Regions from separate parts of the Clostridium sp. B9 genome, predicted to be linked through region 2. Evidence: a T-box and tRNA genes for the amino acid it is inferred to sense, from the RefSeq annotation. Region 2 holds a T-box; the other holds one or more tRNA genes.

Region 1 (9,966 bases), 2.1 Mb from region 2:
AAGTCAAAAAATTATTTACTAAAATACTAATTTGTTGTTAAGAATAAAGATAGGGTATTTGTTTAGGTTATTATGAAAAATTTGACGGATAAGTATTATTTAATTAAAGAATATATAATTTGATTAAATAAAATGAATTTTATTGATGAAAATATGTTAAAACATTCGTTTTTATTGCCTTGACCTAAGTGATTCACTCTGTTAATATGGTATAGGACAATGAAATTTATAGTAAAAATGCCTATAAATACGAATATTGTTCCTTTGAAAAATGTGTATTAACCGTTATGGTTTATAATAAAAGAATGTTAATGTTCTTTTTATGAGGAGGAAATGATAATGTCAGCATTTGTTGTATTAGGAGCTCAATGGGGAGACGAAGGAAAAGGGAAAATGACAGATTACTTAGCAGAAGAGGCACAAGTAGTTGTTAGATTCCAAGGAGGAAATAACGCTGGACATACAGTTGAAGTTGAAGACAAACAATATAAGTTACACTTAATACCTTCAGGAATATTACATGACGATAAATTAAACGTAATAGGAAATGGTGTTGTAGTAGATCCTAAAGCACTATTTACAGAAATAGATTATTTAGAAGATTTAGGAGTAAAAGTAACTCCAGAGAAATTAATAGTTAGTGATAGAGCGCACCTTATAATGCCATACCACATAACTTTAGATAAATTAAAAGAAAAAGCTAGAGGAAAAAATGACATAGGAACTACTTGCAAAGGTATAGGACCTTGTTATACAGATAAATATGAAAGATCAGGAATAAGAGTTTGTGACCTTATGCACAAAGATACTTTTGCTGAGAAATTAAGAATAAACATCGAAATGAAAAATGGATACATCAAGTTACTTGGTGGAGAAGAATTAAACTTCGATGAAATATACAATGAATATATGGCATTCGCTGAGAGATTAAGACCATACGTTAAGGATACTTCAGTTGAAATATACAATGCTATTCAAGCTGATAAGAACGTATTATTCGAAGGAGCTCAAGGAATGCTTCTAGATATAGACTATGGTACTTATCCATATGTTACATCATCAAACACAACTTCATGTGGAGTTCCAAGTGGAGCAGGTATAGGACCTAACATGGTAACTAATGCTGTTGGTATAGCTAAAGCTTATACTACAAGAGTTGGTAAAGGACCATTCCCTACAGAGCTTGAGAATGAAACTGGTGAGTGGATAAGAGAAAAAGGTCATGAGTATGGAGTAACTACTGGAAGATCAAGAAGATGTGGATGGTTAGACGTAGTTATCTTAAAAACAACTACTAGAGTATGTGGATTAACTTCATTAGTAGTTACTAAAATAGATACATTAGCTGGATTAGATAAAATCCAAATGTGTGTTGGATATGAGTTAGACGGAAATATTATAGATTACTTCCCAGCTAGCTTAGAAGATTTAGCTAGATGTAAACCAGTATACGAAGAGTTCGAAGGTTGGGGAGAAGAAGTTGCTGATGCAAGAAGCTACGAAGAATTACCAGAGAACGCTAAGAAATACTTAAGAAGAATTGAAGAGTTAACAGGAACTAAAGTTTCTATCGTTGGTGTTGGACCAAAGAGAGATCAAACTATAAGAGTTAGAGCTGAACTTTAATATATAATACTTAACAATACTATCTAAAAATAGCTTAGGATGAGTCCTAAGCTATTTTTTTATAAAGAAGTATAATATACTTAACTTAATATAAAAATATTCATAAGTTTAGGTTTAAAAGGAGAACAGTATGGGTTATATAATGGATTTAAGAAAAGAGCTTCCTAATCCTCATAGACCACTTATAATGTGTTCAGCAGGGGTTATAATAATTGATAATTTAGGAAGAGTATTATTACAGTTAAGAACAGATAATAATAAATGGGGACTTCCTGGAGGAAGTTTAGAGTTAGGTGAAAGTTTTCAAGAGGCTGCAACGAGAGAAGCTTATGAAGAAGTTGGCTTAATAGTTAGAAATCTTCAATTATTTAATGTTTATTCTGGAGAATGTTGTTACAATAAATATCCTAATGGAGATGAGATTTATAATGCTTCATCAATATTTGTCACATCAGAGTATGAAGGTGACGTTGTGTTAGATGAGGAGGAGAGTGCTAACGCTATTTTCTTTTATAAACATGAAATGCCTAATTTAGAAAATATAAATCCACCAGATAGAGTTATTATTAAAGATATAATTGAAAAGCTAGAAATAAATAAGTATATATAAGAAGGTTTTTTATTTTGAGGTCCAATTCAGAGTAGAACACTTGTCTTTAAAAAATTGTGAGAGTATAATAAAAAATATAGACTTTTAATTTAAATATAGTTAAGAGAGGTGTAGTTAAATGATAACTAAAGATATGACAATCGGAGAAATAATAAGAAAATTACCAACAGCTGCTGAGGTTCTAATGAGCTTTGGAATGGGATGTGTTGGATGTCCATCAGCTCAAGCTGAAACTTTAGAAGAAGCTGCTATGGTTCATGGAATAAACTTAGATGATTTAGTAGCTGCTATAAACAACATAGAATATTAATTTTCTGTAATCAGATTATCCTTTGAAGTATTCATTATGAATACTTCTTATTTTTTTACTAAAAATTTTAAAAAAATAAAAATAACTATTGCTAAATAATAATTATTATTATATAATAATGTCATAAGGTTGATGGAGATAAAACATCAACAAATAAATGACAGAAATTTAAAAGACTTAAATATGATTTTAATTGAATTTAGATAAAAAAAATTGTTTGTTTGTAGGAGGAATATATTATGAAAAAATTTGTTTGTACAGTATGTGGATATGTTTATGAGGGAGAGCAAGCTCCAGAAAAATGCCCAGTATGTGGAGTAGGAGCTGACAAATTCATGGAGCAAAGTGGAGATTTAGCTTTCGCTGATGAGCATAGAATCGGAGTTGCTAAAGGTGTAGATGAGAGAATAATAGAAGGATTACAAGCTAACTTCATGGGTGAGTGTACAGAAGTAGGAATGTACTTAGCTATGTCAAGACAAGCTGATAGAGAAGGATTCCCAGAAGTTGCAGAAGCATATAAGAGAATAGCATTCGAAGAAGCTGAGCACGCTGCTAAATTCGCTGAAATGTTAGGTGAAGTTGTTGAAGCTGATACAAAAGCTAACTTAACTGCAAGAGTAAATGCTGAGCATGGTGCTTGTCAAGGTAAAAAAGATTTAGCTACTTTAGCTAAACAATTAAACTTAGATGCAATCCATGACACAGTTCATGAAATGTGTAAAGACGAAGCTAGACATGGAAAAGCTTTCGCTGGATTATTAAACAGATACTTCCAATAAGATAAAGCCCACAATTTATAGTAATTTGTTTGTACAGATATATTAGATTTAAAACACCACTGAGTTAGATATCTCAGCGGTGTTTTTGTGTTTGAAAGGAATTTTTTGATTTGTTATACTCCAATAGAGGAGTGAGATAAAATGGGAATTATATATGAAAAAATATATGAAATTACTTATGGAGAAGTTGATGCAAGAAAAGATTGCAGAATAACATCAATGATGAGTTTCTTTTCAGACTGTTGTTTAAATCAAGAAGAGGATAACTTAGGTAACTTAAATAGTGATGAAAATGAAACAACATGGGTATTTTTTGATTATGACATAGTTATGTATAGATATCCGAGATACAGAGAAAAAGTAAAGATTAGAACTTATGTAGAAGCAATAAGAAAATTTTATTCTACAAGAATATTTGAAGCCTATGATATGGAGGGTAATTTAGTATCTAAAGCTAGTGTATTAGCTTTTTTAATAAATAAGAATACTAGAAGACCAGCAAGGATAAGTGAAGCTGAATATGAGGCTCATGGACTAACTAAAGAATCTTCTAAATTATTAAGAGACAAGCTTAAGTTTGAAAATTTTGATGAATACGAAGTAAAGCTAAACTTCAATATAAGATATTTAGATATAGATTTAAATAGACATGTAAGTAATATAAAATATATAGAATGGGTTTTGGAAACTGTTCCTTTTCATATTGTTTCTGAATATAGAATGAAGAGAATAAAAATAAAATTTGAAAAAGAAATTACATATGGTCATAATGTAAATATAAAATCAAAAATAATAAGAACTGATGAGGGAATAAAAGTTCTTCATAAAGTTCAAGATGAAGAAGGAAAAAATATTACTCTAGCAGAAACTTATTGGTATTAAAATAATTACTTAGGAGATAAAAGGTATGAGTGAAAATAAATTTTCAAAAAAATATGATGTCTTATATTATGATTCAGATGTTAACAAGAATATAAAAATGGTTTCTTTAATGAAGATATTTGGAGATGTTTCAGCAGCACATGAGGAATCTTTAGCTTTAGAAGGAATGAAATATCTTCAAGATCATGGATTGAGTTGGATAATATATAGTTATTCTATAGATGTTAAAAAGCCTATTGAATATAAAAGCTCTATAAAAGTGGAAACTTACCTAGACGGAATAAAAAAGTTCTATGCTTGTAGGGTTTATAAAGTTTATAACGAGCAAGAAGAACTTATTGCTGAAGGTAGGATAATATTCCTTCTAATAGATTTAGAAAAGCGTAGAGCTGTTAGAATACCAAAAGAATACTGCGAATTAATAAACATGCCTGAAGGCGGAGAAGTGGAATTAAAATCTACTAAGATTGATAAGATAGAAAGAGAAGATTTAGAGGCAAAAGTTTTAGTTAGAAGAAATGATATAGACTACAATAAGCATGTTAACAATACAAAATATTTAGAGTGGGTTATTGAAGCTACTCCAGAGTGTATTTTAGATGATTATAGCTTAATAGAGTCTAAAATAAAGTATGAAAAAGAAGTTAGACTTGGTGATGAAGTTAAAGTGCTTTGTCAGTGGGATGAAATAGAGGAAGGTTATAGATGCCTTTATAGAATAGAAAAATGTGGTGAACATGAAACAGCTGCATTAATAGAAACTATCTGGAAAAAAGAGTTTTAGGTTATATCAAAATAAACTATGTTTTAAGTAAGTGATTATTTCTAGCTATATCTTCAGACCTAACTTAATTTCGCAAAGTGTTTCTATTGTTTATTAAGATGGTCTTTCATTTATATCTAGAAATAATCACTAGTTTAAAACAAAGCATTTTAATAAAACTTACAAACAGTATGAAGAGAATAGTTTGTAAGTTCTATTAATATAGTTTTGATATAATCTATTTTAGTTAAAATATATAATTAATATAGATTATAAAGTACAAGAAAGGGCAGCAACGAAGCCTGAACTCCAAGCCCATTGAAGGTTAAATCCACCACAATCTCCATCTACATCTAGTAATTCACCACAGAAGTAAAGATTATCTACTAATTTTGATTGAAGTGTTTCTGAATCGACTTCCTTAGTATTTACTCCACCTGTTGTAACCTGTGCAGCGTTAAATCCATTTGTTCCAGTACATTTAAATTCCCAAGCTTTCATAAGTTTTATAAGAGCTTTTTTCTCCTGCCATGTAAGTTCATAACAAGGTTTATGTAAATCGTCTATACCAGCTTCTTTTAGTATTATAGGAATCATTTTTTTATTAACAACACCTATAAGTGAGTTTATAACTTCTCTACAAGAGAATACTGCAAAGTGACCCTCTAAGAAGTCTTCTACTTCTTTTTGTGATTTTTCTGGCATCATATCAACTATTATTTTTACATCTTTTCCTTTAAGACATCCTAAAGAAGCTTCTCTTGAAATTTGAAGAATTGGAGGACCTGAAATTCCATAGTCCGTAAATAAAACCTCTCCAAATTCTTTCCTTAAGCTCTTTCCATCACATACTACTTCAGCAAATCCGTTAAATTTGATTCCTGATAAAGCTTTTAATCTAGGGTGATTTAATTTTAATTGAACTATAGCTGGACTAGGTTCTACTATAGAATGACCAAAATTTTTAGCTAAAGTATATGCTGATCCGTCTGAACCTGTTTTAGGAGCTGATTTTCCTCCACAAGCCATAATTAATTTTTTACATTTAATTATAGGTGAATCCTCATTTCCTGTTGATAAAACAAATTTTCCTTTAGATTTGTGTATGCTCTTTACTTTATAAGCACTATAAAGTGGAATCGCACGTTCTTCTAAAGAAATTTTTAAAATATCTACAACGGAAGAAGCTTGTAATGATTGAGGATAATTTTTACCTTTTTCAAGTTCTATTATTGGCAATCCTAAGTTTAAGAAAAAAGCCTTAGTATCCTCAACAGAAAATTTACTTAATGTTTTAATAAAGAACCCATCATTTTGACTATGATAATTTGAAAATGGAAATCCTATTAAAGAATTTGTTATATTACATCTACCATTACCAGTAGTAAGAATTTTTTTACCTATTCTATCAGTTCCTTCTATTACAGCTACATCTAATCCAAAATCCTTAGCTGAAATAGCAGCAGTTAAGCCAGAAGCTCCACCACCTAAAACTATTATATCGTGATATATCATGTTCTAATCTCCTTTTATAAATAGATTCAATTAGATAATAATAAGATTTTAACACAATTAATATTATTCTTAAATGGAGTAATAATAAAGTGTGAGGTGGTTCTTATGAAGTTTAAAATTACAGATGAAAATACTGAAGAGTATAATAATGAGTTTAAAATAAGACGAATGAATTTTAATCAAGTAGTTGTTGATTATCCAGGTAAAGCAGGAATAAAAACTTTTAAAATGGAAAGTGGAGAGTTAGTTTCAGATGGAGAAGTAGATGATATTATAAAAAAACATTTAGAGTTATTAAAAATAAAAATAAATAGAGGTACATCTGCGTTATTTTATAAAGATTTAATTGACGCTTTAGAAGATAATTTTGAAAAGGTTGAAAAAATAATTGTTTTAAATGATTTTTCTAGAGGCGCAAATAAGAGAGGGATTTGGGATAAGAATATACTTTTATACCTAAATGATAGCTATCCGATAAAAATAGAAGCTAGCGGAAGGAATTTTAGAGAAGAAAGCTATAAGTTTAATATTAAGGTCATAGAAGAGCCAGAATTCTTGGAAACATGCGATTTTAACGTGGAAAAATTAGAAGAACAAATAGCCTGGAGAAGCAATCAAATAGATAATTATAAAAAAATAGTTGAAAAAATAGAAAAAGAGAGTAATTTTGAGGAAAAATGCGAATAAAAGAATTAAATTTAAAAAATAAGCTAATATGACCTAAAATGAACTAAAAAAGTGTTGACATAAGTTTAAGATTAAGATATTATATTCCTTGTCAGGTCGCCAAGTGCGAAAGACAAAAACAAAATAAACATTTTAGTTTAAAGCTAAAACTGGTCAAAAATGATGTGGTTTTAAGAGTTAATGTGGCCCCTTGGTCAAGCGGTTAAGACACCACCCTTTCACGGTGGTAACAGGGGTTCGATTCCCCTAGGGGTCACCAACATGGTCGCATAGCTCAGCTGGGAGAGCACCTGCCTTACAAGCAGGGGGTCACAGGTTCGATCCCTGTTGCGACCACCATAAAACTTTTAATGGCTCAGTAGCTCAGTTGGTTAGAGTACCGGCCTGTCACGCCGGGGGTCGAGGGTTCGAGTCCCTTTTGAGTCGCCACATTTTTGGCCCCTTGGTCAAGCGGTTAAGACACCACCCTTTCACGGTGGTAACAGGGGTTCGATTCCCCTAGGGGTCACCATATATTACGGTCGCATAGCTCAGCTGGGAGAGCACCTGCCTTACAAGCAGGGGGTCACAGGTTCGATCCCTGTTGCGACCACCATTAAAGTTTTTAATGGCTCAGTAGCTCAGTTGGTTAGAGTACCGGCCTGTCACGCCGGGGGTCGAGGGTTCGAGTCCCTTCTGAGTCGCCAGTTTTGGCCCCTTGGTCAAGCGGTTAAGACACCACCCTTTCACGGTGGTAACAGGGGTTCGATTCCCCTAGGGGTCACCATATTAGGTCGCATAGCTCAGCTGGGAGAGCACCTGCCTTACAAGCAGGGGGTCACAGGTTCGATCCCTGTTGCGACCACCATAAACTTTAAATGGCTCAGTAGCTCAGTTGGTTAGAGTACCGGCCTGTCACGCCGGGGGTCGAGGGTTCGAGTCCCTTCTGAGTCGCCATACGCGCTGGTGTGGCTCAATTGGCAGAGCAGCTGACTTGTAATCAGCAGGTTATCGGTTCAAGTCCGATCATCAGCTCCAAAGGAACTTCAGTTCGACTGAAGTTCTTTTTTTTATCGTAATTTACATTCATTTATTTATGCTAAAAAAATGCAACTTATCTTTTAAGTAAGATAAGTTGCATTTTTTCTTTTTGTTTTTTCAAGATTTTTCTTTATTCTAATATCATCACCATAAGTTTTAAATAAAACAAAGTTTCCAAGCAATCTTGAAGTTATTCTCTCAGCATAAGTTTGCTTAAGTTCTTCTAAGTTTAAGTTTGTTGAGATAAGCATTTTTTTATTAGATAAAAGTTTTTTATTTAATAAAGTAAATAACTCTGTAGTAGAGAAGTCTGTTACTTGTTCAGCACCTAAGTCATCTATAACGAGTAAATCGCAATTTAATAGTAAATCTTCTAATTCAAAGTTGTTATTAAATCGTATATCTTTTAAATCTCTCATAAGCTCATCAGAAGTTCTATAAACAACAAGGAAACCACTATCTAATAAAGCTTTTGATATGCAATAAGTCATGAAGGTTTTCCCTGTACCTGGACTTCCAAAGAAAAGAATATTTTCATTATGTGAAGCAAACTTAGGAATGTACCCATTAACTATTCTATCAATCATTATTTGCATATTTTCTCTAGGAGAATATTTTTCATTCCCTCTTTTTACTGGTGAAAATACGTTTATATCAAACTTTGAAAAGTTATTTGATCTTAAGGCATCAGCCATATGAGAATTTTCATAGTAAATTTCAACTAGCTTTTTTTTATAACAATCACATTTTTCTGTTACTATGTAGCCTGTATCTTTGCATTTAGGACATCTATAATGCATATCTAAATAATCACTTGGATAGCCATACATAGCCAATAACTGATCTTTTTCTTCTCTTAAGTTATTAATGTCTTTTTTCATTTTTTCAAATACAGATTTATCTGGATTTCTTAAAGCTAGCATTGATAACTTTATAGATAATTTGCCTATTTCTCTTTCGTATTCAAAGACTTGAGGTATCTTTTCCTTAATTTCTTTTTGTCTGTTAGTTAAATCTTTCTTTTCATCCTGACGAATCTTTTCATAAATATCCATCAGTTGAGTTTTATAACCTTTAATCATTCAGTATCCCATCCTAACAATTGTTTTTCTAAGGAATCATAGTCATAATCTCTTTGAGTAAAATTAGCTGCTCTAGCAGGTTTCTTTTGAATAGGTTGATTAGTATTATTAAATGGCTTTTGTATGTTAGATGACTTTTTAACGTCTTTTTTAGCTACATCATCTAAAGTTTTAATTCCATCTTTAAACCATTTTGACAAAATACCATCTATGTATTTAAAATCAGCTCTGTTAAGTCTTTCAAAGCATATATCACAAGCTTTAAAAATTAACTCCACAGAGAAGTTATAAGTTAGAAGCCACTTTTCCATCATAGTTTCTTGTGGTTTCATTATTTCTGTATTTTGAATTCCTAAATATTTAAGAATTTTTCTTATTTTTACCCACTTATCTTCTGTTTTAGTTATATAAGCTTGGGCTTCATCGATTGATTTTATACCAGCTGTATGCCAGCCAAGTGCCACTGTTTCAATATATCTAACATCTTTCTTCCCTTTAGATACACAGTACTCTATTAGTATTAGTATTAGCTCTGAAGAGAAATCAAGCTCTGTTTGCCAAGAAAGATAAGTTGTCATTTCCTTAGTTGACAATGGTCTACAAATAAGTTTTTCTATATCTTTAAGCATATCCTTTGTGTTGCTCTCATCTAGTGCTGATAATAAATCAACCGAATTATGAGTTGATGA
Region 2 (9,966 bases):
CTTCTCTATTTTATTATTTATATTTTTAAAGTAAATAATATTTTCTTTTCCTATTACCCCGTTCTCATCAATTACTAAGGCATCTCCAATATACCTTATGGGCTTTATTAACTTTCTTAATTTATAAGCCTCTCTTCTTATAAATAATAATGAGTTTAATTGTTTGCTATCTGGATCTTTTAATATCTCAAGCTCTATCTTGTCACCCTCTGCTTCTAGATCTGATATTATATTGTAATTATTTTTTATTATTCTATCTAGTATGTAATATAAAATAATTGAAGGGCTTTTATCTTCTTTAAAAAGATGACTGTTTTTTCCCTCTTTTATATCCTCTATCAATTCGTATAAAAGAGGCATATTGCTTTTATAAACAGTTATTATGAATGTTTCTCCTAAAAATATATCAAGCTCCTTAGATATTATTTGTCTTCCTTGTTGATCAATTATATTTATTAATATAAATATATAATCTTTGAAATAGTCTATTCTTTGATCTTGTTTGTAATCTATGCACTCTTTTATACATTCGTAAGAGAACATATCTTTTAGTAATATTATCTCATCTTCTTCTATGAGTATCCAAGCTGGAAATTTGCCTGGTCTCCAACTTTCTACAATATTGAAATTATCCTTAATATTAAATATAACCATATCATCACCTTTAATTCCGATATGGTTATATTCTGTGCACTTTATTAAATTTTACTCTCTTTTTCCATGCTTTCTAACATTCTTTTTTCAATTATGTCAACTGGAGTAATATCTGACATTCTTTGATATCTATAGTTAGCTGCAGCAGCTTCTATGATAACAGCTATGTTTCTACCTGGTCTTATAGGAACTCTTAACTTTTTAACCTTTACACCAAGTATATCTTGATATTCATCATTTACTCCCAATCTATCATAATCTCCATCATCTTTCCAATGCTCGAAATGGATTATTATTTTTATTTGTTTAGAATTCAATATGGAACTTAAACCGTATAAAGCTGATACGTCTATTATTCCCATACCTCTAACTTCTAGCATACCAAAAGTTATTTCAGGTGATCTTCCGATAAGGTCACCATCAATTTCTTTTATATCTACAGCATCATCAGTTACTAATCTATGACCTCTTTTAATAAGCTCTAGGGCAGTTTCACTCTTACCAATACCACTTTCCCCTGTTATTAACATTCCTATACCATAAACGTCAACAAGAACACCATGTAGTCTTGTTTCTGGAGCCATTTTATCTGATAAATACATTGTGATTTTACTTATGAATTTAGTAGTTATCATTTTACTTCTAAGAATCCATAAATTTCTCTTTTTAGCAGCCTTTACAAGCTCTTCATGTATTTCTAAATCTCTAGTTACTATAAGACATGATATATCAAAAGAGAAGAATTTATTTAATCTTTTCTTTCTTAAATCTGGAGACATATCCTCTAAAAAACTCCACTCTGCCTTTCCTATAACCTGAATTCTCTCTGGAGCAAAATAATTATAAAAACCAGCTAATTGAAGTCCTGGTCTATTAACATCACTAACATTTATAGGAACATTTTCCTCACCAGTTTGAATTACCTCTAAATTAAAATCCCTTATTAACTTTTCTACTGTAACACCCACATAAATCACCCTTAATTTTTCTTATTTTTTGGCTCTATCCCTTTTAACTGCTGTCTTAAATTCTCTTTAAATCTGCTTATATATTCTTTTCTAAGCTCTTCTCTCTCTTTGTGCTCTTCTTCTGATAAACCTTCTTCTTTATGTTTTTTATGTAATTCATTTATTCTTTTTGTTAATTCATCTATATTCATAGCTTTTCTCCTTTTCTCATATGTCATAATTTATTTATAATATTATTTTACATTTGTATGTATTTTTTAGCAACAATCTTTATTGTTAAATTCCTCATTTAATAATCATTTTATTATAATATATATAAAAAATATATCTAAGATGTTAAATTCTTAGAAATTTTTACCTATTTTAATTGTAATATATTTCATATTATTCAAATTTATCTTATAATATTTTTAGAAACTTTGTAATATGACAAGCTCACATTACTTTAGACATAATTATATTTGTAGATAAGGGTGAGATTATGAGTACTAAAAAATTAAATTTTAAATTATTAAATAATTGCGATAAAGTAAAGCTTATAAATAATTCATTGGTTCTTGAAGGGTTATCATTAAAAGAACTATCTAAAAAGATTAATGTTCAAAAAAAAGAAATAATGACATTTATGAAATCAGAAGGTTTTTCATTTGATGAAATAGAGGGATATTTTAAAAAAGAATCACCTGTGACAAACAATATTGAAAAAGAAAAAAGCCTCTCAGTTCAAGAAGACGCGGCTGAAAAACCTCCTTCAGAACTTGAAGATGTTCAATCAATAATAGATTCAATAAACAAAAAGCTTAACCTCAAAGAAATTGAGACTCAAGCGTCATTACTTCCAGAGATTAAACCTCAAAATAAATCTAATTCTTTAGATACTAACATTGTAAAATCTGAGAAAAAAACTAATATAAAAGAAGAAAAAGAAATTTTAACTTTAGAGATACCTAAAGTTTCTAGAACAGAAAGAAGAAAGATTTTAAAAAAATCTCCTTTTAAAAGATTCATGTTATTTTTAAAATCTTTGTTTAGTAATAATAAAAAAAATACAATTAAACTTGAGTCCCAAAATAATATTAGTTTGCCTGTTGCGGAACTTAATACTTCTTTAGCAGATAAACCTGTTGATAGTCTAGATTTTAAAGGCAATGCATATTCAGAAGCAATTTTAAAAGAAGTAGCTACTGATGTTCTTAAAGATGATATTGCTAAAATTAATGTTAAAGATGAGATAGATTGCTATGAATCTAATAAATCCATAAAATCAAAGCTTTCTTTTGAAATAAAGCTCCCATTAGATTTAAAAGTCTTAAGTAAAAAATATGATAAAAATATAATAAAAGAAAAGAACATAATAGACTTAGATAAAGTCCCTATAGATTATTTAAAAGAGGAAATATCAAAAATAAGGATAGATTCTTCCTTTATAGAAACTTTAAAATCAAATAATGCAGAAGATTCATCTTCTGAAGATTTAGAAATACGTATTTCTAATTTAGAAAAGAAAGTCTCTGAACTTGAAGAATTTTTTGTAGAAATTTTTCAAGGTATGCTTATAAAATAAAAAAATCCATCCAAATTTATGGGTGGATTTTTTTTTGTAATTTATTTCAATTATAGAAAATAAGTTTTATACTTATAATATACTTATCGTACACTTTAACATTAGGAGGAAGACTTATGTCAGAAAAAAACTTTCAACTTGAAGAACTGAAAAAGGTATATGGAAAAATCAGTCCATTTGAATTTAAAAATAAACTTATAGATTTAGCAAAGGATAAAAAAAGTGCTCATTCACTTTTAGATGCTGGAAGAGGTAATCCAAACTGGACTGCATCAACTCCACGTGATGCTTTTTTTACTTTTGGACATTTTGCTGTATCAGAAACAAGAAGAACACTTTGTAATGGAGATTTAGCTGGAATGCCAAGTAAAAAGGGCATATATAATAGATTTTTAGACTATGTAAGAGAAAACCCCAATTCACCTGGGATAGATTTGTTAGATAAAATCATAGATTATGGAGTAAGTAAAAAAGGATTTGATGGCGATAATTTTTTATATGAACTTTCTGATGCAATAATTGGAGATAATTACCCATTTCCAGATAGAATGCTTCCGCATATAGAATCAATAGTTCATGATTATGTAATAAAAGAGCTTTGTTATTTACCACCTTCAAAGAAATTTAAACTTTTTGCTGTTGAAGGAGCTACTGCTGCTATGTGTTATATATTTGATTCCTTAATAGCAAATGAACTTCTTCAAAGAAAAGATAAGATAGCAATAATGACTCCTATTTTTACCCCTTATTTAGAAATTCCTATACTACCTAGATATGATTTAGAGAGTGTTTATATACACGCTAGCGAGGTTTTAGAAGATGGTACTCATACTTGGCAATATCCTAAGGAAGAGTTAGATAAATTAAAAGATACCTCTATAAAGGCATTATTTTTAGTAAACCCTAGTAATCCACCTTCTGTTGCCATTCATGATAAAAGCAAAGAATATCTAAAGGATATAGTAAGAAATCATAATCCAAACCTTATGATAATCTCAGATGATGTTTACGGAACTTTTGTTAATAAATTTCAATCATTAGTTGCAGATATTCCACATAACTCTATTGGGGTTTACTCATTTTCTAAATACTTTGGAGTTACTGGATGGAGACTTGGAACATTAGGACTTTATGAAGATAACATATTTGATAAATTAATAAAAGAACTTCCACCAGAGAAAAAGGAAATAGTTAATAAAAGATATGAATCACTTTCAACTCATCCAGAGGATATACCATTTATAGATAGAATAGTTGCAGATAGCCGTCAAGTAGCACTAAATCACACTGCTGGCTTATCTACTCCTCAACAGGTTCAAATGGCATTTTTCTCAGCATTTTCACTAATTGATAAAGAGGATGTTTATAAAAAACAAACTATAGAAATATGCCATAGACGACAAAAACTTCTATTTGAGGGTCTTGGATTAGAACTAACTGAAAATCCATATGATGCAGCATATTATACTGAATTTGATCTACTTCAATGGGCTAGAGAAAATTATGGAGAAAATTTTGCAACTTATCTAAATAAAACTTATAAACCGGTTGATGTTCTTTATAGATTGGCAGAAGAGTCATCTATAGTACTTCTAAGTGGAGGTGGCTTCCAAGGGCCAGAATGGTCTGTAAGAATTTCTTTGGCTAATCTAGAGGATGAAGCTTATTCTGAAATAGGCACTGTCCTAAAAAAAATATTAGAAAGCTTTGTTTCAGCTTGGAAATCTACACTTAAATAAAGAAAAAGGAAGTATTAAAAATATTTTTAAATACTTCCTTTTTTATTATAACTAAATAATTCCAATCATTTTATAAGTGTATTTTTCACAGACTTCATCTATTTTATAAAAGCTTATTTTTGAAATTAATCTTAAAATTATTTTAATTTCTCCATTCTATAACCAATCTCTTTATTAGCTAATCTATATCCTTCTTCAATCATTTCATCTCTACTCATTTCATTTCCTAATAAGGAATCAAGTGTTAATTGATTTCTCTCTTTAAAATATTTATCCAATAGCATATTTTCTATGTCTTCTTGGTTAGCTAAAGAATAGTCGTGGAGTATATGCTTAACTTCAAACCCTTTTTTATCTAGCTCTCTACCTACTAATATACTTCTATGACATCTTATAGGTTCTTGCATAGCCCCTAAAAGTACAATATTATATCCTTTCTCTAATCCATTCCTAAGTCTATCTATACCAGTTTTAAAGGCATCTTCTTCTATTACCTTTTTAAAATCAGCATACCCTTCTCTATTATAAGAAATCTTATTTTCTCTTTTAGCAGCAAACTCTCTAGCCATATAAATATATTTAAAACCTAAACTTTTTAAGGTTATTTCTAAATCTTCCTTATTATATTGAACGTTATATTTAGAGTATGGTATGCCTCTTATATCAACAACACAATTTATATCATATTTTTTTAGCATATCTACTAATCTATTCATATAATAATTTGAATGACCTATTGTATATATTTTCATATCAACTTCTCCTTTATATAAAGCAATAAGGTTGTAAGAATTATCTTACAACCTTATTATAAACAAATTATATAAAATCTTTAACATTTATTAAAATAATAATACTAGTTCTATAGGAATTTAGCTCTAATATGGTAAAACTGAACTTAAAGAATAAACTTTGCTCATGAAATAAACGCATAGCAGTACTAATAATAGTATTATTATTGCTCCTATTATGTTTACTAATCCATGTTTTAAATCCTCTTTAAATTCAACACTATTTATTTTGGCGCCCTTATCTTTTCTTATTCTGTAAAGACCTCCCCATATGATTCCACTAGCTATTATGTTGCCAGTAGCAAGCTGAGCTAAAGCTATTATATTTAAAGATATTTTGTTAGACGTTATATTTTTTCCTTCTTCTAGATCTCTAATTACATACTTAAGTATAGTCCCACAGAAAAATGCTAACATTGCTAAAACAAACATTACTGTTATTTTAGGATCATCTAAAACAGGTTGATAAAACTTCTCTCCTTTAGAAGCAGTTATTGAATATAAATATATTATATATACAATTGGCACTATAAATAATATATATTTTGCTAAGTTAAGAGGAAAAAACTTTTTCTTTAAAGCATTCTCTTCTATTTCTTGTTGTTCTTTTGTAAGCTTCTTTTCAGTGTTTTTTTGTTTGTTTTTTGCCACCTTTACCTCTACCTTCTCTCTTCATTTGAATTTATGCATTATTTTTTAAATTACTTATTATGATTATAACAATTTAAACATTTACTTAACAATATTTTCTCTTATTTTGTGAAAATTATCTTTTTTAGTTACAAAACTTCTAAGTAAACTTTCTGAAATATATATTTTAAAATAAAGAGTAAAGCAAAGTTAATAATAAAAAACTGTACTAAGAAAATCTTAGTACAGTTTTTTTATATTAAAGTGATAAGAATTTTTGGAATCTTTCTCTAACCTTATCTTCACCCATAATTTGCATTATTGTGTAAAGGTCTGGAGTGTTACTTCTGTGAGTTAAAGCAGCTCTTACAGCTCCTGCTACATCAGAAACCATTCCTTTAAATTCTTCTGGATTCTTTTTATATTTCTTTCTATCAGTTGCATATCCTAATTCAACAGCAACTGCTTTTAGGTCTGAGAACCAAGTGTCCTTGTCTGTATTGAAGTTATATGCTTTTGCATAAGCTTCCATTATTCTCTTAGCCTCTTCTAATTCTACAGTTTTTGGTAATTCAACATTCTCTGCAGTTTCTTTATCAAATAACTCATCGAAGAAGTAGAATATTTTCTCTTTAACTTCATCCCATTTAGCGAAGTCTTTTCTTGGCTTTGGACCTTCTTTATCTATGTTGAATACTTCTTTCATCATGTCTTCTTTAGCAGTTACTAAATCATACATTTCTTTGTCGTATTCTTTAGCCCAAGTTGTGTAGTAATCATAAACTACTTCTGGCTTCATTTTGCAGATAACATCTTTACTTACGTCATTTAATTTAACTAAGTCAAATAAAGCTCCACTCTTACTCATTTTGTTTAATTCAACCTTGTAATCATGGTAATCAGCATCTGGATTTTCAGCTCTCCACTCTTCGAAAGCTGAGTTTATTATGTTTAATAAGTATTCTATAACTGATTGTGCTGGATATCCTTTTTCACTATAGTAGCTTACTGCACTTTCAGGGTCTTTTCTCTTAGAAAGTTTTCTCTTTGAGCTTCCATCCATTTTCATTATTGTTGGTATATGAGCATACTTAGGTGCTGGAACTCCTAAAACTTCAAACATTTGAAGGTGGATTGGAAGTGATGATAACCACTCTTCTCCTCTTATAACGTGAGTAGTTCTCATTAATGTATCATCTATAGCATGAGCAAAATGATAAGTTGGAAGACCGTCACCTTTTATTATTACTATGTCTTGAAGATTTTCTGGGAATGAAACTTCTCCTTTTATCATATCTTCACAAACTACTCTCTTCTCTGGATTTCCAGGTGATTTCATTCTTATAACATAGTTTTCACCAGCTTCTATTCTCTTTATAGCTTCTTCTGGTGATAAATCTCTATACTTAGCAAATTCTCCATAACATCCTGGAGTTAATTTTTCTGCAACTTGCTTTTCTCTTAAAGCTTCTAACTCTTCTGAAGTCATGAAACAAGGGTAAGCTAAGCCTTTTCTTAAAAGATCTTTAACAAAAGCTCTGTATATATCAGCTCTTTGACTTTGCTTATATGGTGCATAAGCTCCTTTTTCTGTATCTTCTCCAGTTATACCTTCATCAAAATCCATTCCAAAGTCATGCATAGTTTTTATAGTATCATCTATAGCACCAGCTACTTCTCTCTTTTGATCTGTATCTTCTATTCTTAAGTAGAAGATTCCACCACTTTGGTGAGCTAATCTTTCATTGATTAATGAAGCGAAAACTCCTCCTATATGTTGGAAACCAGTTGGACTTGGTGCATATCTTAATACTTTAGCACCTTCTTTTAAATCTCTTTCTGGATATTTTTCAAAATAATATTCCGGTGTTTTATCTATATTAGGGAATATTAAATTAGCTAAATTTTCATAACTCATTCTTTTCACTTTCCTTTCTGAATTTATGTATAAAAAAAGTCCTTCGTCCTAAAAAATTAGGACGAAAGACTTAACTTCCGCGTTACCACCTAAATTAGTTAGTCATAGACTAACTCACTCAAAATTTATTAAGGGAAATTATCCCTAGACTTACTCCTTAAAACTAAGATTTTCAGTCTATAGCTCCGAAGCTTCTTTCTATAAGACTATCTTTTAGGCTCACACCATCCCTAAATCGCTTAGAAATAATTACTTATATACTCTTCTTCATCATAGCTTAAAATATTTTCTTTTAAATATGACAAATTATATTATAACAGATTCTTTAAAGTTGTAAACAAAAATATTATAAACTAAAGAATTTCTTTACTATATTTCTATTTAATTTATTATATCATATAGAAAAATTTATAAAAGTTTATTGAATTTCACTAATAATAAAATTTCCCCCTTCAAATTATAAAACTTAATCTTTTTAACTTAATCTTATTCACTTTGATTATAAATTTAATAGATAATCCTAATTTGTTGTAATTTTTTATCTTAATAGCAATCCTCATGAACTATTCTTTAATTATTTTCTAAAAAATTATTCCAAGCTTTCAAATTAATTTCGTCTTTTAATAATTTATATCTTAAATTCAAATCATTATAAGTAACATTTAAAACTTGCTCTTTTAATAACCATAATTTAATTATATTCAATAATAAGTTTGAATATTTTTCCACATTAGAAGTTATATCTTTATTGTATATAACAATGTTACTCTTATCCAATACTTTCTCTATCTTATACTGCTCTTCTAAAGTTATATTATCCTTAGTATAGAACTCCTCTTCTTTTTGAAACCATGTCCACATAATATACTCATACTCATTTATCCAGTTGATAAGCTCTTCATCTGATATATCCTCTTTTATATTCCATAATGGAAGTAATGCATTTCCAAAAAGATAGTTAGAAGCAAAATTCTCTATGTTATTTCCAAATAGCTTATAAAAAAGATCTTGCATAGAAAACTCATTTTCACTATTTTCTATTAAATATTTTACTATACTATTCTTATTATTTTTTATTGAATTCTCTATTAGATAAACTAATAAGGGAGCTTTGGTATAATGCAAAAACTCTAGTTTACCATGACTTTTAATACCAGCCTCTTCCATAGGAATTATTCTATATCTATTTGGCTCCTTTAAAGTCATATATAAATATCTAACATAAAGCTTGTTTAACTCTTTATTGAAATTTATACTTAAACTTTCTTTCAAATTATCATTTAAGCTTTCAAGTGCTAAATTTTCATAATAAGTAGCTAATCCTTCTGTTAACCAAAGATTAGGAGGAAGGTGATATATCCTTGAAACAAGCTTAGAATCCATAAATCCATGGAATAATCTATGGGATAATAATTGCCAATCTCTTTTTTCTTTTTCATCAAAGGTAGCACTTATTATGTTTTTCCCACTTCCCCCTAATATATAAGGATGTTCTCCCTCTTCTTTTCTTAAAAGTACTATATCAATATTTTTCTTAAACTTTTTACTACTTTTAAATAAATCAAAGTAGTACCTGCAAATATTTCTTATATTTTCATAAACTTTAGAATCCTTATTTATAAGACTGCTTGTCCAATCTATGTAAAGGGATATTTTACCCTCTTCTTCAAAAAAGCTTTTCTTTTCGAAATATCCAAATACA

The links. The T-box of region 2 lies ahead of gltX (glutamate--tRNA ligase). A T-box ahead of a tRNA ligase gene usually reads a tRNA of that ligase, here a tRNA-Glu.
Region 1: it has a tRNA-Glu gene. The T-box ahead of gltX (glutamate--tRNA ligase) is inferred to sense a tRNA for this amino acid. The anticodon was not compared.

The regions. Positions count from the first base shown of each region.
Region 1 covers NZ_JBNWKA010000003.1:3,895,810-3,905,775, reverse strand. The annotation lists gene ACQZHJ_RS17735 (adenylosuccinate synthase) at 340-1,626, shown strand; gene ACQZHJ_RS17730 (NUDIX hydrolase) at 1,757-2,236, shown strand; gene ACQZHJ_RS17725 (DUF1858 domain-containing protein) at 2,355-2,546, shown strand; gene ACQZHJ_RS17720 (rubredoxin-like domain-containing protein) at 2,786-3,328, shown strand; gene ACQZHJ_RS17715 (acyl-[acyl-carrier-protein] thioesterase) at 3,470-4,210, shown strand; gene ACQZHJ_RS17710 (acyl-ACP thioesterase domain-containing protein) at 4,236-4,994, shown strand; gene ACQZHJ_RS17705 (NAD(P)/FAD-dependent oxidoreductase) at 5,244-6,488, opposite strand; gene ACQZHJ_RS17700 (hypothetical protein) at 6,594-7,175, shown strand; tRNA gene ACQZHJ_RS17695 (tRNA-Glu) at 7,360-7,434, shown strand; tRNA gene ACQZHJ_RS17690 (tRNA-Val) at 7,439-7,514, shown strand; tRNA gene ACQZHJ_RS17685 (tRNA-Asp) at 7,528-7,604, shown strand; tRNA gene ACQZHJ_RS17680 (tRNA-Glu) at 7,612-7,686, shown strand; tRNA gene ACQZHJ_RS17675 (tRNA-Val) at 7,695-7,770, shown strand; tRNA gene ACQZHJ_RS17670 (tRNA-Asp) at 7,785-7,861, shown strand; tRNA gene ACQZHJ_RS17665 (tRNA-Glu) at 7,867-7,941, shown strand; tRNA gene ACQZHJ_RS17660 (tRNA-Val) at 7,947-8,022, shown strand; tRNA gene ACQZHJ_RS17655 (tRNA-Asp) at 8,035-8,111, shown strand; tRNA gene ACQZHJ_RS17650 (tRNA-Thr) at 8,117-8,192, shown strand; gene ACQZHJ_RS17645 (ATP-binding protein) at 8,276-9,277, opposite strand; gene ACQZHJ_RS17640 (DnaD domain protein) at 9,274-9,966, opposite strand, start outside.
Region 2 covers NZ_JBNWKA010000003.1:1,833,171-1,843,136, reverse strand. The annotation lists gene ACQZHJ_RS08365 (magnesium transporter CorA family protein) at 1-654, opposite strand, end outside; gene hprK (HPr(Ser) kinase/phosphatase) at 699-1,622, opposite strand; gene ACQZHJ_RS08355 (DUF896 domain-containing protein) at 1,634-1,813, opposite strand; gene ACQZHJ_RS08350 (hypothetical protein) at 2,104-3,186, shown strand; gene aspD (aspartate 4-decarboxylase) at 3,303-4,925, shown strand; gene ACQZHJ_RS08340 (DUF488 family protein) at 5,063-5,677, opposite strand; gene ACQZHJ_RS08335 (hypothetical protein) at 5,804-6,367, opposite strand; gene gltX (glutamate--tRNA ligase) at 6,606-8,264, opposite strand; T-box leader at 8,319-8,547, opposite strand; gene ACQZHJ_RS08325 (hypothetical protein) at 8,835-9,966, opposite strand, start outside.